DNA from 4 places in the Lysinibacillus sp. NPDC093190 genome. Region 2 is predicted to be linked to each of the others. Evidence: riboswitches for the same ligand, from Rfam matches in the RefSeq annotation. Region 2 holds a riboswitch; each other region holds the start of a gene.
The links. Region 2 has a riboswitch for thiamine pyrophosphate ahead of thiT (energy-coupled thiamine transporter ThiT). Riboswitches for the same ligand answer to the same signal wherever they lie in the genome.
Positions count from the first base shown of each region.

Region 1: linked by a shared signal. The riboswitch ahead of ACQKOF_RS04815 (ABC transporter substrate-binding protein) and the one ahead of thiT (energy-coupled thiamine transporter ThiT) in region 2 are both predicted to bind thiamine pyrophosphate.
Region 3: linked by a shared signal. The riboswitch ahead of thiW (energy coupling factor transporter S component ThiW) and the one ahead of thiT (energy-coupled thiamine transporter ThiT) in region 2 are both predicted to bind thiamine pyrophosphate.
Region 4: linked by a shared signal. The riboswitch ahead of thiC (phosphomethylpyrimidine synthase ThiC) and the one ahead of thiT (energy-coupled thiamine transporter ThiT) in region 2 are both predicted to bind thiamine pyrophosphate.

Region 1 is NZ_JBNNVG010000004.1:30,489-34,061, reverse strand. Features, by position in the region: gene ACQKOF_RS04830 (ABC transporter ATP-binding protein) at 1-407, opposite strand, end outside; gene ACQKOF_RS04825 (ABC transporter permease) at 385-1,155, opposite strand; gene ACQKOF_RS04820 (thiamine-binding protein) at 1,155-1,445, opposite strand; gene ACQKOF_RS04815 (ABC transporter substrate-binding protein) at 1,447-2,442, opposite strand; TPP riboswitch at 2,612-2,721, opposite strand; gene parC (DNA topoisomerase IV subunit A) at 3,454-3,573, opposite strand, start outside.
Region 2 is NZ_JBNNVG010000010.1:88,083-91,655, forward strand. Features, by position in the region: gene ACQKOF_RS10355 (SbcC/MukB-like Walker B domain-containing protein) at 1-489, shown strand, start outside; gene ACQKOF_RS10360 (DUF4870 domain-containing protein) at 695-1,030, opposite strand; TPP riboswitch at 1,155-1,263, shown strand; gene thiT (energy-coupled thiamine transporter ThiT) at 1,392-1,952, shown strand; gene map (type I methionyl aminopeptidase) at 2,443-3,198, shown strand; gene ACQKOF_RS10375 (hypothetical protein) at 3,225-3,573, opposite strand, start outside.
Region 3 is NZ_JBNNVG010000001.1:11,076-14,648, forward strand. Features, by position in the region: gene ACQKOF_RS00065 (hypothetical protein) at 1-311, shown strand, start outside; gene ACQKOF_RS00070 (EVE domain-containing protein) at 326-805, shown strand; gene thiW (energy coupling factor transporter S component ThiW) at 864-1,364, opposite strand; TPP riboswitch at 1,807-1,914, opposite strand; gene ACQKOF_RS00080 (MFS transporter) at 1,982-3,178, opposite strand.
Region 4 is NZ_JBNNVG010000015.1:104,264-107,836, forward strand. Features, by position in the region: gene ACQKOF_RS13445 (AEC family transporter) at 1-290, shown strand, start outside; TPP riboswitch at 772-886, shown strand; gene thiC (phosphomethylpyrimidine synthase ThiC) at 1,020-2,798, shown strand; gene ACQKOF_RS13455 (catalase) at 3,062-3,573, opposite strand, start outside.

The sequences.
Region 1 (3,573 bases), on a different contig from region 2:
AACGATACTCGCTGTTGCATACCACCCGACAGTTCATTGGGATACGCATCTTCAAACGCTGCGAGCCCCACTTTGTCTAACCATTCCTTCGCAACGTTGACATTTGGTTTTCCATGAAGCTCCTCGACAATCGTGACGTTTTCTAATATTGTACGCCAGGGTAATAAGCATGGTTGTTGAGGCATATAGCCAATCGTTCCTCTTTTTTGCTGGATATCTGTATCGTTTAATAAAATGGCACCCTTATCAATAGAAGAAACACCGCCAATTAATTGAAAGAGTGTACTTTTTCCACTGCCTGACGGACCGATAATCGCAACAAATTCCCCGTCCTTCACCTCAAAAGATAAATTACGAATGACAGGAAGAGCATCAAAGGATTTATCAATGTTTTGAATGTTTAGCATGGCGTCCTCTCCCCTTCACAACAAGTTTTTCTAAAAATTGAATAGCACTAAATAATAGTAAACTTAAAAAAATGATGGCAAAAATCGCTACAAACACACGATCCGTCCGAAATGAAGATTGTGCCAATGTCATATAGACACCAATCCCCTTTTTCGCACCTAGCCATTCCGCAATGACAGCCCCCATTACACTATAGGTTGCCGCAATTTTAATGCCAGAAAAAATTGCCGGGTACGCATAGGGCCATTCAAGCTTCCAAAAGGTTTGTGCTTTCGTTGCACCTATCATCTCAAAATAATGCTTCAGCTCAGGTGAGGTTTGACGGAAGCCATCCATTGCCGAAATAACGATGGGGAAAAAGCACACAAGACAAATAATAATGAGCTTTGGCATTAAGCCAAAGCCAAACCAAATGATTAATAGCGGTGCTAGGACGAGCACAGGAACATTCTGCGACATGATGAGAATAGGATAAAATAGCTCCCGCACAAACGTAAAACGATGTAATAGCACGGCAACCGTTAGTCCACATAATATCCCGATGGCTAGACCAAGAAGTGCTAATTGAACAGTCGCTAAAGCATGCGGTACAAACGTCTCATACGATTGCAAGCCTTCTTTTAAAATGGCACTTGGTGCGGGCAATAGCCAATGTGGCACGTCTGCAAAACGGACAATTAGTTCCCATATGAATAAGAGGAAGGCGATAAAAATTATCGTCCTTCCCTGTTTGAAAGCCTGCCTCATCACTGGTATTTCTCCGTTAGTGTATCCATTGTAATACCGGATGGCTGATATAAAATTTTCACTTGTGTAATGACATTAATAGCGCCAAGCTCAATCATCTTATCATTCATTTTTCCAATGATTTGTAGTAAAGTCGATAGCTCACCCTCCATTGTCGTTTCTAATGGATGAACTTCATATTTCACCCCAGATGCGTCGATAACCGCAATCGCTGCATCGACAAATGGGATCACATCTTCATATTTTTCAGTTTTCGGGATAATTTGTACACTTATTAATGAGTTTGCCATACTATTTTGTCTCCTTTTTCGGTAAAAAGTCGTTTGTAAATGCTTGTTTTGCGTTAAATTCGCCCTCTAAAACTTTGTTGCTGGCCATCCATTTCGCATAGTTTTCCCAGATAGCTAGCTTTTGCTCGCCCCATTGTGCAGCGTCGTCTTGATATTTATCTGCTAGCCACTCCTGACTTTTATGCACAAGGTTTTTATCTAAATCAGGTACCGCTTCTAGTAAAATATCAGCTGCCTCATTTGGATGTTTTATCGCATATTCATAACCCTTTGCTGTAGCAGCGACAAATGCTTTTACCGTCTCTGGGTCATTCTTAATCATTTTTTCATTTGTAGCAAGTACAGGTGTGTAATAATCTAACTGATCACTATAATCTGTTAAATATAACATGTTCAATTTTTCACCACGTTGTTCTGCTTCGATACCTGTCCATGCATAATAAATCCACGCAAAATCAATATCTTTTTTCATCATTGTGAAGAAATCTATATCGCCTGCATTGACTATATCTAACTTATCAATATCCGCATTTTCTGTTTGCATAAGTGATTGCAGTACAGCCTTTTCAAGTGGTGCACCCCAGCCACCGTATGTTTTACCTTCAAAATCCTTTGGTGACGAAATGCCTTTTGACGCAATGGATGCGAAGCCAGAAGTATTATGTTGAATAATCGCTGCAATCGATACTAAAGGTACATCCTGAACGCGTGCCTGTGTAATGCCTTCCTGATAGCTTACTCCAAACTGAGCCTTGCCAGACGCCACAAGTTGATCTGCGCCCGTTTCGCCAGGTAATAAAATATCAACATCTAAGCCCTGTTCCTTAAAGTAGCCAAGTTTTTTCGCTACATATAAGCCTGTATGATTTGTGTTCGGTGTCCAATCAAGAACGACCGATACTTTTGTTAATCCTTTTGCATCCTTTTTAGCCTCTTTTTCGCTACAGCCCACTAATGTTAAAAGCGCAGCCATCAAGATCAATAACCATTTTTTCATGCCGAATCCTCCAAGTAAGTAGTGTGAAAGTGTTCATGAATGAATGTGTTTACCAGAAGATAGCGTATTCACGGTTTGTTTACACCAAAGTCTGTGCATGCAATAAAAGTCTGCAAAAAAACGCCTAGGATTCCTCCCAGACGTTTTGTAATCAGTATCAAAAATTTTTATTTTTTGAATAGATGTTCCCTACGCTGGTACGAGCCAAATCAGGTTCAAAGGGTCAGCGTCTATCGGACACAATCTCAGCTGGCAACACCAGCCCCCCTACATTCTTTCCATATGAACTTTTCGTGATTATTATACCCATATCTCTTCGTAAATGACAAGGCTCTGTTTACCGAAAGCACTGCAAATAATAATTTTAAAGTCCATCCCTACTTAGAATTCCATTTGTTGGAACTTGTTTTTTTCTATATGTTTTAGTGTTTTTGCTTCTTCAAATAGCGTATTTTTTCTTTTTATTGCCATGTTTATTGGAACAATTGGTGAGCTGATGTTTGTTCCTATTAAGCAGGCAATGATAGGAGAACTTGCCCCATCTAACGCTCGTAGCACTTATATGGCTGACTACCTACGGAGCAATGATTGTATCTTCGTTATTGATCATCATTGGAGAGTGGATTCGCCCCATATATATGAGCGGATTACTCCTTATTCTAGGAATAACTGGTGCATTTTTGTACTACGTAATTACAAAAACGCTATACGCTAAAGTTAGTGAAAGGACTGAAGAAAAAGTACCTGTTTCATATTAAAGGATTGTTTTGCACTTATGAAAGAAAACAAAAGAATCTAACTAGAAAACGATTTTATTGTTATTTTTTAAGTTTGGTAAAGTATTTTTTTAATAAAAATAAAACCTCTCCCATAAATGTTCGAAGTTTTAATAATAAATAACTTTATTGCATTCATCCCTTCTTTAGATTGTATAGGTTAGACAAAACACAAAGCATATTGGTTTCAATTAACCTAAAAAGCCCAGCTCTCAAGGAGCATGGGCTAGTAATGTTATTTCTCTTCTTTTTTGACCGCGAAGACATGTGAAATGGTACCGTCTGAAGCTATATCCACTTTAAAGGAGCCATTTGAATGGCGATCTGCTCGAGTTAATGCTTGTACATCAAGGAT
Region 2 (3,573 bases):
TCCTTTGAGCGTTATATTCAAATCAATTATTTAGATAAAATTACAGAGGCAGCGAATGTCCGACTCTATCATTTATCCAACGGTCAATTTGAGCTCCGACGTTCAGATCGATTGGAAAAGCATGCCAAGCAAAGTGGGCTAGGACTAGATGTGTATGATGCCTATACGGATCAATTACGTGATGTGAAAACATTATCAGGGGGAGAAAAGTTTAATGCGTCTTTAAGTCTTGCCCTTGGTATGGCAGATGTCATTCAAAGCTTTCAAGGTAATATCCGCATTGAAACGATGTTTATTGATGAGGGCTTCGGTTCTCTCGATGAGGAAGCGTTAAATAAGGCGATTGATACACTTATTGATTTACAAGATTCCGGACGCATGATTGGAGTCATTTCACACGTTGCAGAGTTAAAAGCTACAATGCCTGCAGTGTTGCATGTTGAAAAAACAATGAACGGTCATAGTCAAACATATTTTGAAGTGAAATAACAAGGAGGCGTATCTCCGTTATATGGAAATACGCTTTTTTGTTATTTTTTAGTTACGTTAGGATTTGTTCCTTTTTTTGCAGCGATTACTTTTTTGACAATCGGGATAACGATAGGTGCTAATTTTACTGCGGTTTTAACAACTTTAGATACTTTCACAAAATAACAGCTCCTTAAGTACTATCTGTTCAAGGTGAAACTGAAAATTATCGGATCACGCGAACAGCTTGAATAATATTCCAAATAACGACTCCTAATGAAATGAGAATGTAAATTGCGAATGAAGCAAACCAAATGATAAGAAAAGTATTACTATCCGAATTTAAGTCAAAATTGGTGCTGAATGATAAAGTTGAGAAAATAAAGACTGCAAATAATATAATTCCGAATGCGACTGGGATTAAATGTGATATTAGTGCTCGAATAGAGTGACTCTTTACGTCGCTATCTTTTGCAACAAAGTAAACGACTAATGGCACAATAAAAGGTGCGAATAAAATACTGAGATAACTAAAGGCAGATAAAATTTTTTGGTTCTCCATAGTTGTACCTCCTTTTTTAATATTTACGCATGAAAAACAGTAAAGTTTCAAAAAATAATGTGGAAGAGGTTGTAATCGTAACGGTGTTTGCGTACAATGAGGTTGTTCAAATAAATTAAGATGTAACGACCACAAGGGGAGCTGATGATGTCAGCTGAGACTGGGCACGTAATGCCTTGACTCTTCGAACCTGTAAGTTAACACTTGCGTAGGGATTGTGGATAGAAACCGACACTTTTACGATGTGAGGCTCTGTCCTGGCATCGTTTTTATTTTTATTGATGCCTGATAGTGACATATTTGCCAACAGTTTTCTATTCCTGCTCTTGTATCCTACATCGGAACAAAGGAGAGAATAATTATGGACAATAAAAAACTTTTAATGCTTGTGGAGATTGCGATATTCGCAGCGATTGGCCTTGTGCTAGATCAGGTTTCCTTTAAAGTATGGGCACAAGGTGGCTCTGTTAGTCTAGTGATGGTGCCAATAATTTTAATAGCATTCCGCTGGGGCCTTATTCCAGGTATGACAACAGGTTTACTCATTGGTGTTATGCAAACAATGTTTGGTGCCTATATTATACATTGGCTTCAAGGAACACTTGATTATGGTGTTGCCTTTACAGTAGTTGGCTTAGCGGCCGTTGTGCGTGGACCAGTGCTTGAGGCTGCTAAAGAGTTAAACAAAAAGAAAATGGCGCTTTATATTATTGTAGGAACTGTATTAGCGGGCTTTTTACGTTATGCAGCACATACCATTGCAGGCGCTGTATTTTTCGCAGAGTATGCTGGCGATCAAAATGCATGGATTTATTCAATTATCTATAACGGAACATATATGCTACCAGCAACGATTTTAACAGCAATTGTCGGTGTGTTGTTATTTACGGCAGCACCTCAATTAATGCAACGAAAATCATAATTATTATGCCCTTCACATAAGTGGAGGGTTTTTTATTTTTAGTAAATTGAAAGATGGGTCATTTTTCTTAGCTCATCACCATAGCATGAGGTTGATTTCTGTTCTGGCTGGGGCTTTGTTGCTGACGCTTCGCTTTCGCACAGATAAAACATTTGTTGCTGACGCTTCGCTTTCGCACAGAAAACATCCGCTTCGCTGCAGGGTCTCGGGCCAACAGGATGTTGGTCACGAAGGCGTTATCACAGGATGTGATGGTATTAGCCTTCGTTCCTCTATCGCTGATCCCTGTGGAGTCGCCCAGCCTCCACTCCAATCAACCTATGAATGGCATACGTTTTAAATAAATGTCATCCTCAACTTTTGGTGATGAACCTGTTTTTCAGCACTTTACAATTTATGATGACATATAATATTTAAAGCGTTTAGCGTTTTTTGTATAAAAAGTTATGTTATATTAATGAATAGATATTAGATGAAAGGGACGTTAAAAATGATTGTAAAAACGCAAGAAGAGATTGAAGCCTTTAAAAAAATCGGCCGTATTTGTGCTGAAATTCGTGAAGCAATGAAGGCTGCTACAAAACCAGGTGTAACAACACTTGAATTAGATGAAATTGCAGGTCGTATGTTTGCTGAAGCAGGAGCGATTTCTGGACCTAAAGGGGAATATGATTTCCCAGGATACACTTGTATTAGTGTAAATGAGGAAGTCGCACATGGTATTCCAGGTAAACGTGTGATTAACGAGGGAGATATCGTAAATATAGACGTATCTGGGTCACTTAATGGCTACTTTGCTGATACGGGCATTTCATTTGTAGTTGGTGATGGCTATGAGGATAAAGAAAAGTTATGTCGCGTAGCTAAAAGTGCTTTCGACCGTGCGATGACAAAAGTAAAAGCTGGATCAAAATTAAACCAAATCGGTAAAGCTGTTGAGCGTGAAGCATATGCCAATGATTTAACAGTGATTATGAACCTAACAGGTCACGGTTTAGGTCGTTCTTTACATGATGAGCCAAATCATATTTTAAACTACTATGATGCTTGGGATTCTACAATTATGAAAGAAGGCATGGTGCTTGCAGTCGAGCCATTTATCTCAGCAAAAGCGGAGCATATTGTAGAGTCTGGTGATGGCTGGACATTCGTTACGCCAGACAAATCATTAGTTGCTCAAATCGAGCATTCAATTATCGTTACTAAAGACAAACCAATTATTTTAACTTCTCTAGATGAACAATAAAAAAGCTAAAAATCCTGCTAACCAATTTATTTTTGGTAGGCAGGATTTTTTTTAATAAATAATATACCGACAAGTAGCACTCCACATAAAAACAAGGCTGCCGTTGTCACAAGTAGCTCATCAAAACCATTATGTAATGCTACCCCAATATAGGACCAGATAAATACACTTGGATAGATAATATCAAAATAATGGAATCGGATATGTAGCGCTATTGCTACCCCAAGTGTCAGTGAAATAACTGCCCAAAGTGGATTACTAAGGCCAAAACCATTCCATTGATAAGATGTTAGCGTTAAGCTTATATTTGTCATCAGGCTAAATGTAATCCATGCGAAGTAAATCGAGAAGGGTATACGACCTGAGAGTGAATTA
Region 3 (3,573 bases), on a different contig from region 2:
AGGTTATGAAGGAGTACTTGAAAAGAGTGCAAATAGAGGGTCAGGATTTATCTGACATGTATGCGGATCATGGTGAATTAAAAAATTTTAAAGGTGAAATATTTACAGGAAAAAAAGAAATACAAAACTTTTACATGTCGCCTATGCCGAAAGGCTTTAAATTAACTGTCCACAATATTGAAGGTGATGATACAGAGTGTATTGCTACAGTTTCAACTTCTTGGGATGGTTTGCCAAAGCCAGTAATTTTAGAGGAAAGGTTAATTCTAGAAAACGAAAAAATAAAATCGTTAGCAATGATTCCAAAATAAAGGGGACAGAAACTATGTCATTATATCCTAAGAAAAATCCTCTTCTTACGCCTGAAAGGGACACGAAATATTGGATTGGCGTGGTATCTCTTAATCATGTGCAAAAAGGGGTTGAGGGAGGATTCGGTCAGTTATGTCATGGTAAAGAAAGTCCTTTGAAACGAATGGCAAAAGGAGATTGGATTATTTATTATTCTCCTAAAACAAGTCTAGATAGTAATGAGCCTGTGAGAGCATTTACCGCAATAGGAAGAATAAAGGACGAGCGAATATACGAGTTCCAAATGTCAGAAAATTTTATTCCTTTTAGAAGAGATATAGACTTTTATAAAGATGCAAAAGCTGTGCCAATAAAAAGGATTTTAGATTACTTAGAATTTGTAGAAGACAAATCGAAATATGGCTATAAATTTAGATTTGGTCATTTTGAAATAAGCAAAAAGGATTTTTTATTAATTGCTCATGAAATGGGATTACCATTGAAGTATGGGTGAATTTGGTTGGCCAAAAAACGTTACTTTCATCATTCGAAGAAAGTAACGTTTTTAACTATTATTTAAGCAGAGTGTTTAGGTTAGTTACAAATACTGTCTTACGCAAATACCTAGCAACGACAATACCTAAGACAGCACCAATAGTACTTGAGGTTAAAAAGGCTGGCATGAAAAATAAAGCAGCAACGGATGTCCCCATTAATAAATGTGCGTAAGGTACTGCTAAAAGTGAGGCAATGATACCTGTCCCAAACATTTCACCGACTCCTGCAAGCCATTGCTTACCGCTGTATTTATAGGCAAGAGCTGCACATAGAGCGCCAATAACACTGCCAGGTATAGCTAGTAATGAGCCTGTGCCTGTTAAAATACGAATAATGGCTGTGACAAAGGCGACCATAACAGTAGGCACTGGACCAAGAATGATAGCACCGATAACATTAATGGCATGCTGGACAGGGTAGGCACGCGCAATCCCCGTTGGTATTGAAACGAAGGTAGAACCTGCTACTGCAATTGCTACTAATAAGGCCATGATTGTTAATTTTCGAATTGACATAATTTCCACTCCTTTGAAATGTGAATTTTATAGTTAGCGCCGCTAAAGTTGGGAGTTCTGCTGCTAAGCCAATGAGAAGCGCCGCTAAAGTGGGGAATACCGCCGCTAAAGCTATGAGAAGCGCCGCTAAACAGGAGAGTTCCGCCGCTAAGCCAATGAGAAGCGCCGCTAAACAGGAGAGTTCCGCCGCTAAGCCAATGAGAAGCGCCGCTAAACAGGAGAGTTCCGCCGCTAAGCCAATGAGAAGCACCGCTAAAGTGGGGAATACCGCCGCTAAAGCTATGAGAAGCGCCGCTAAACAGAAGAGTTCCGCCGCTAAGCCAATGAGAAGCGCCACTAAATAGGAGAATACCGTCGCTAAGCCAGTGAGAACGGCCGCTAAAGCGTAAAAAAGCCGCTTCCTAAAAAACAATAGGAAGCGGCCTTGTATCTACATAGTAAAAAGCAAGTGTCGGCACTTCCCTCCGCTAGTGTGAACTAGATCAGGTTCAAAGGGTCCGTATATGATAATATACGTCTCAGCCTTTTAAAGACTCCCCTAGTGGTAATTAATAGAATTTTTAGTTTTTCACATATTAATGTAGCATACTACTAAAAATAGTCAATAACTTTTCAGACTATTTTGTATCAGGATGCATAAGGTGTGGTGCTTTTTTCATTGTCCAAATAAGGGCAAGGAAGAAACAAGCCATTAAAATAATAGACCCGAATATATAAGGACTGTTCATATTCCAATCGAATAATATACCTGCTAGAGCTGGACCAATCATATTACCAAGACTCATATACGCATTGTTCAGACCAGCTGCATAGCCCTGTTCATTCTCAGCAAGCTTTGAAATCAATGTGTTGACAGCTGGGCGAATCAATGTCGTAGCTGTAGAGAAGATTGTCGCTACAATTAAAATAAGTGCAAAACCAGATGCGAATAATATTAAGAAAATCGAAACGGCTGCAATAAATAAATTGACTAACACTACTTTCATTTCGCCGAAGCGATTAAACAGCGGTGTAATAACAAACATCTGTACAACAACACCAAAAGCGCCGCCCATAACTAATATAATGGCGATATCAGTAGGTGTGTAATTAAACTTGTCTGTAACAAATAATGATAATGTTGTTTGGAAGTTAGCAATCCCGAAAGAGAATACAAGCATGATAATTAGCATGACAAAATAAGGCATTCGGACTGAACGGGCCATCTGCTTTGCAAGATTATCCTGCTTCTGTGCTTTTTTAGCAGTGTTCGGTTTTGTAGCAGGCAATAAAAAGAACGATAAAATAGCTGCTAAGATAGCTGCACATCCAGCAGTATAAAACGGAAAATGCAAACTAACTTTTGAGAGGAATCCGCCGATACCTGGTCCAATCATAAAACCAAAGGACATTGCTGCCCCTATCATCCCCATACCTTTTCCGCGTTCCTCGTACGTTGTGATGTCAGCCACAAATGCCATTATAGGAGGTGCCACAAATGCAGATCCAAGGCCACCTAAAAAGCGTGCCAAGAAGAGCATCCACACATCTGTAGAAAGTCCGAATCCAATTTGTGCAAGTCCTGTTACGATAAGGCCGAAAATAATGAGATTTTTACGACCGTATTGATCGGAAAGATTCCCAGCAATTGGAGAAAATACGAATTGTGCTAAGGCGAACGTTGCAATCAACATGCCAAGTACTTGTCCTGCAGCACCAAATAGTTTTAAATAATCAGGCATGACAGGAATAATAATTCCGATACTCCCCATTGCGATAAACATATTAAACATTAAAATATACAAAGCCGCCTTATTAGACTTCTGCTGGGTCATCAAATACCCCTTTCTTTCATCAAATATACTACAGTCTACCACAAGGCTTGTACATTTACTATTGACTATAAGTCTGAAATAAGAGACTTATTTATGGGGATTCTAATTATTAAAACAAATTCTGCACCCGGCTTCCCCATAGAAATTTACCATTAGCTAAACGAAAAAAGAGGCTAGGAATCAGGTGTCAATTCAGATGACCTTCCCGCAAAACGAGGGGTTGATTTCCGTTCCGACTGGGCGCTTTGCTTTCGCTACAGAAAGCAATTGTTGCTGACGCTACGTTAGCACAGAAACCATTTGTTGCTGCCGCTTTGCTTTCGCCACAGAAAACATTTGTTGCTGACGCTACGCTTTCGCACAGAGCAAAGCTTCCTGGGGGCGTCCGATGAGCC
Region 4 (3,573 bases), on a different contig from region 2:
TTGAAATCAAATCCATGTTCAATAAAATGGTATTCATTAGCTGTTTTACACGACTAGTCATAGGGCCAGCCGTAGCATTGCTGATCATTTATGCGCTTGGCCTTGACGGTGTCGTGGCACAATCACTTTTTATAGCTAGTTCGTTTCCAACATCGCGAAATAGTTCTAGTCTGGCATTAGAATATGACGTAGAATCGGCAACTGCTGCACAAACAGTATTATTTTCAACGATTGTGAGCTGTATTACAGTGACGATCGTGATTTACGTAGCGGAACTGTTGTTTACCTAACAGCTGGATGTTATTCGGAATAAGATAGAGTGACAGCCCATCTGGAGTAAGCGGTTTTTCTTCTGATTTTTAAAAATAGGCTAATCACCAAAAGTTAGGGATTATACTTTTTAAAACGTATGCCATGTAAATAAGTTGATTGGAGTGGAGGCTGGGCGACTCCTTGGGGATTAGCGCCACAGATGAGACCCTGGAGCGAGCAAGTAGGGGAACAAAGGCTAAGGGCATCACGTCCTGTGATAACGCCTTCGTGACCAACATCATGTTGGCCCAAGCGGCTCATCGGGCGCCCCCAGGAAGCTTTGCTCTGTGCGAAAGCGAAGCGACAGCAACAAATGTTTTATCTGTGCGAAAGCGAAGCGACAGCAACAAAGCGCCCAGCCGGAACGGAAATCAACCACACGTATGATGATGACACAAAAATATTCAAATGAAGCTTCCATCTCTTAGCAATATCTGCTACACTAGCATCAAACTTAATAGCATTAACTAGGGGAGTCTGATGAGTCAGGCTGAGAGGGAAACGCATAGAGGTTTCTTGACCCTTTGGACCTGATCTGGCTCATACCAGCGTGGGAAAGTTAACCATTATTGCACTCTACGTTATTTGCAATAACTTTACCTTTACATTCTTAGCCGGATCCAAATTTTTTTGGATTCGGCTTTTTGTTTTTGTGGGGTGAGCTAGATTCGGTCCTTGGATAAAAGTAAAAGGGAGCGAAGTAGTTTATGACAACAGTTAGCGACAAGAATATTACGATTATGTCAAGTTTTGAAGGAAGTAAAAAAGTTTACGTAGAAGGTTCTAGACCAGATATTTTAGTGCCAATGCGTGAAATTGCTCTAAGTCCTACGACAGGAAGCTTTGGTGAAGAGGAAAATGCACCAGTACGTGTTTATGATACGAGCGGCCCGTACACTGATCCTGCACATAAGGTGGATATTACAAAAGGATTGCCAGCTTTATGTAGTGCATGGATCAAAGAACGAGGTGACGTTGAAGAATACGAAGGTCGTACTATCAAGCCAGAAGATAATGGTTTCCGCAAAGCTGATGATCCACGAATGAATGAAAATGTTTTTCCGGATTTATCTAGGAAGCCTTTGCGTGCGAAGAAAGGTAAAAATGTAACACAGCTTCACTATGCACGAAAGGGAATTATTACTCCAGAAATGGAATTTGTAGCGATTCGCGAAAATATGGACCCAGAATTTGTGCGCTCAGAGATCGCGGCAGGACGTGCTATTTTGCCAGCTAATATTAATCACCCTGAGGCAGAGCCGATGATTATTGGACGTAACTTCCACGTAAAAATTAACGCCAATATTGGAAATTCAGCGGTGTCATCCTCTATTGCAGAAGAGGTAGAAAAAATGACATGGGCTACACGCTGGGGTGCTGATAACATTATGGATTTATCTACCGGTAAACATATTCATACGACACGTGAATGGATTATCCGTAATGCCGCGGTGCCGGTAGGAACGGTGCCAATTTATCAAGCGCTAGAAAAAGTAAATGGTGTGGCAGAGAATTTAACGTGGGAGGTGTATCGTGATACGTTAATCGAACAGGCTGAACAAGGTGTCGATTACTTCACGATTCATGCAGGGGTATTGCTACGCTATGTGCCATTAACGGCCAATCGTGTAACAGGCATAGTGTCTCGAGGAGGCTCGATTATGGCACAGTGGTGTTTATATCACCATCAAGAAAGCTTCTTATATACTCATTTTGAAGAAATCTGCGAAATTATGAAAACCTATGATGTTGCCTTCTCTTTAGGTGATGGTTTACGTCCTGGTTCTATTGCAGATGCAAATGATGAGGCTCAGTTTGCGGAGCTAGAAACGTTAGGGGAATTAACGCAAATCGCCTGGAAGCATGATGTCCAGGTGATGGTAGAAGGACCAGGGCATGTACCAATGCATCTTATTAAAGAAAATATGGATAAGCAGTTAGAGGTGTGTAAGGAAGCTCCTTTTTATACTTTAGGGCCACTGACAACAGATATCGCGCCTGGCTATGACCATATTACATCGGCCATTGGTGCTGCGATGATTGGTTGGTATGGTACGGCAATGCTATGTTATGTAACGCCTAAAGAGCATCTCGGCTTACCAAATCGTGAGGATGTTCGTGTAGGGGTTATTACGTATAAAATTGCTGCACACGCGGCAGATTTAGCGAAAGGACATTCGGGAGCACAGCAGCGTGACGATGCACTATCTAAGGCACGCTTTGAATTCCGCTGGCGCGATCAATTCAACCTATCGCTTGATCCAGAGCGTGCAGTCGAATATCATGATGAAACGTTGCCTGCAGAAGGGGCAAAAACTGCGCACTTCTGTTCAATGTGTGGACCTAAGTTTTGTAGTATGAGAATCTCACAGGATATTCGTAATTATGCAAAAGATAGTGACTTAAATACGACTGAAGCAATCCACAAAGGTATGCAGGAGAAAGCCGAGGAATTTAAAAAGGCAGGCAGTCAAATTTATCAATAATTATTAGAGCGAGGCTGGGACATAACTAAATGGTTCCTTCATAAAGCCGAATAATCTCTAAATTAACAAAAAACGATAAATAGAAAAACCGAACTATTTTGAAACACTTCATGAGCGTTTCATTGGATAGTTCGGTATTTTTGTTGGCTGAAACACTTTTGTCCCAGCCTCTTTTTTAGTCATTAAGATAAAAAAAACTCCATGTGAAGTTGCCCTTCACATGGAGTAAAAAGTTGGATTTGGATATCAATAATAGTGGAAAATTAGACGTTAGTTGGTTGTTTTACGTATGGGTTTGAAAGATCCATACCTTCTAATGAAAGACCCATAGCTTTTGCTACACCTTCACCATATGCTGGATCAGCTAAATAGCAGTGCAGGATATGGCGACGTTTGATGAACTCTTCAACTGACGCCATGTCATTAGCAGTATTTTCGAATAGGCGTTGTTGCTCTTCGGCAGTCATTAGGCTGAATAATTTACCCGGCTGCTCGAAGTAGTTGTTGTCGTCTTCACGGAAGTCGTGGATACCAGCATTACCGTCAATACGTAATTCAGGCTCTTTGTAGTCTAAATTATGCTCCCATTCACCATAGCTATTTGGTTCATAGCCTAAAGTTGAACCAAGATTACCATCGAAACGCATAGCACCATCGCGGTGGAACGTACGGAATGGACATTTTGGTGCGTTTACAGGAAGCATGTAGTGGTTCACACCTAAACGGTAGCGTTGTGCATCTGCATACGCAAAGATACGAGCTTGTAACATTTTAT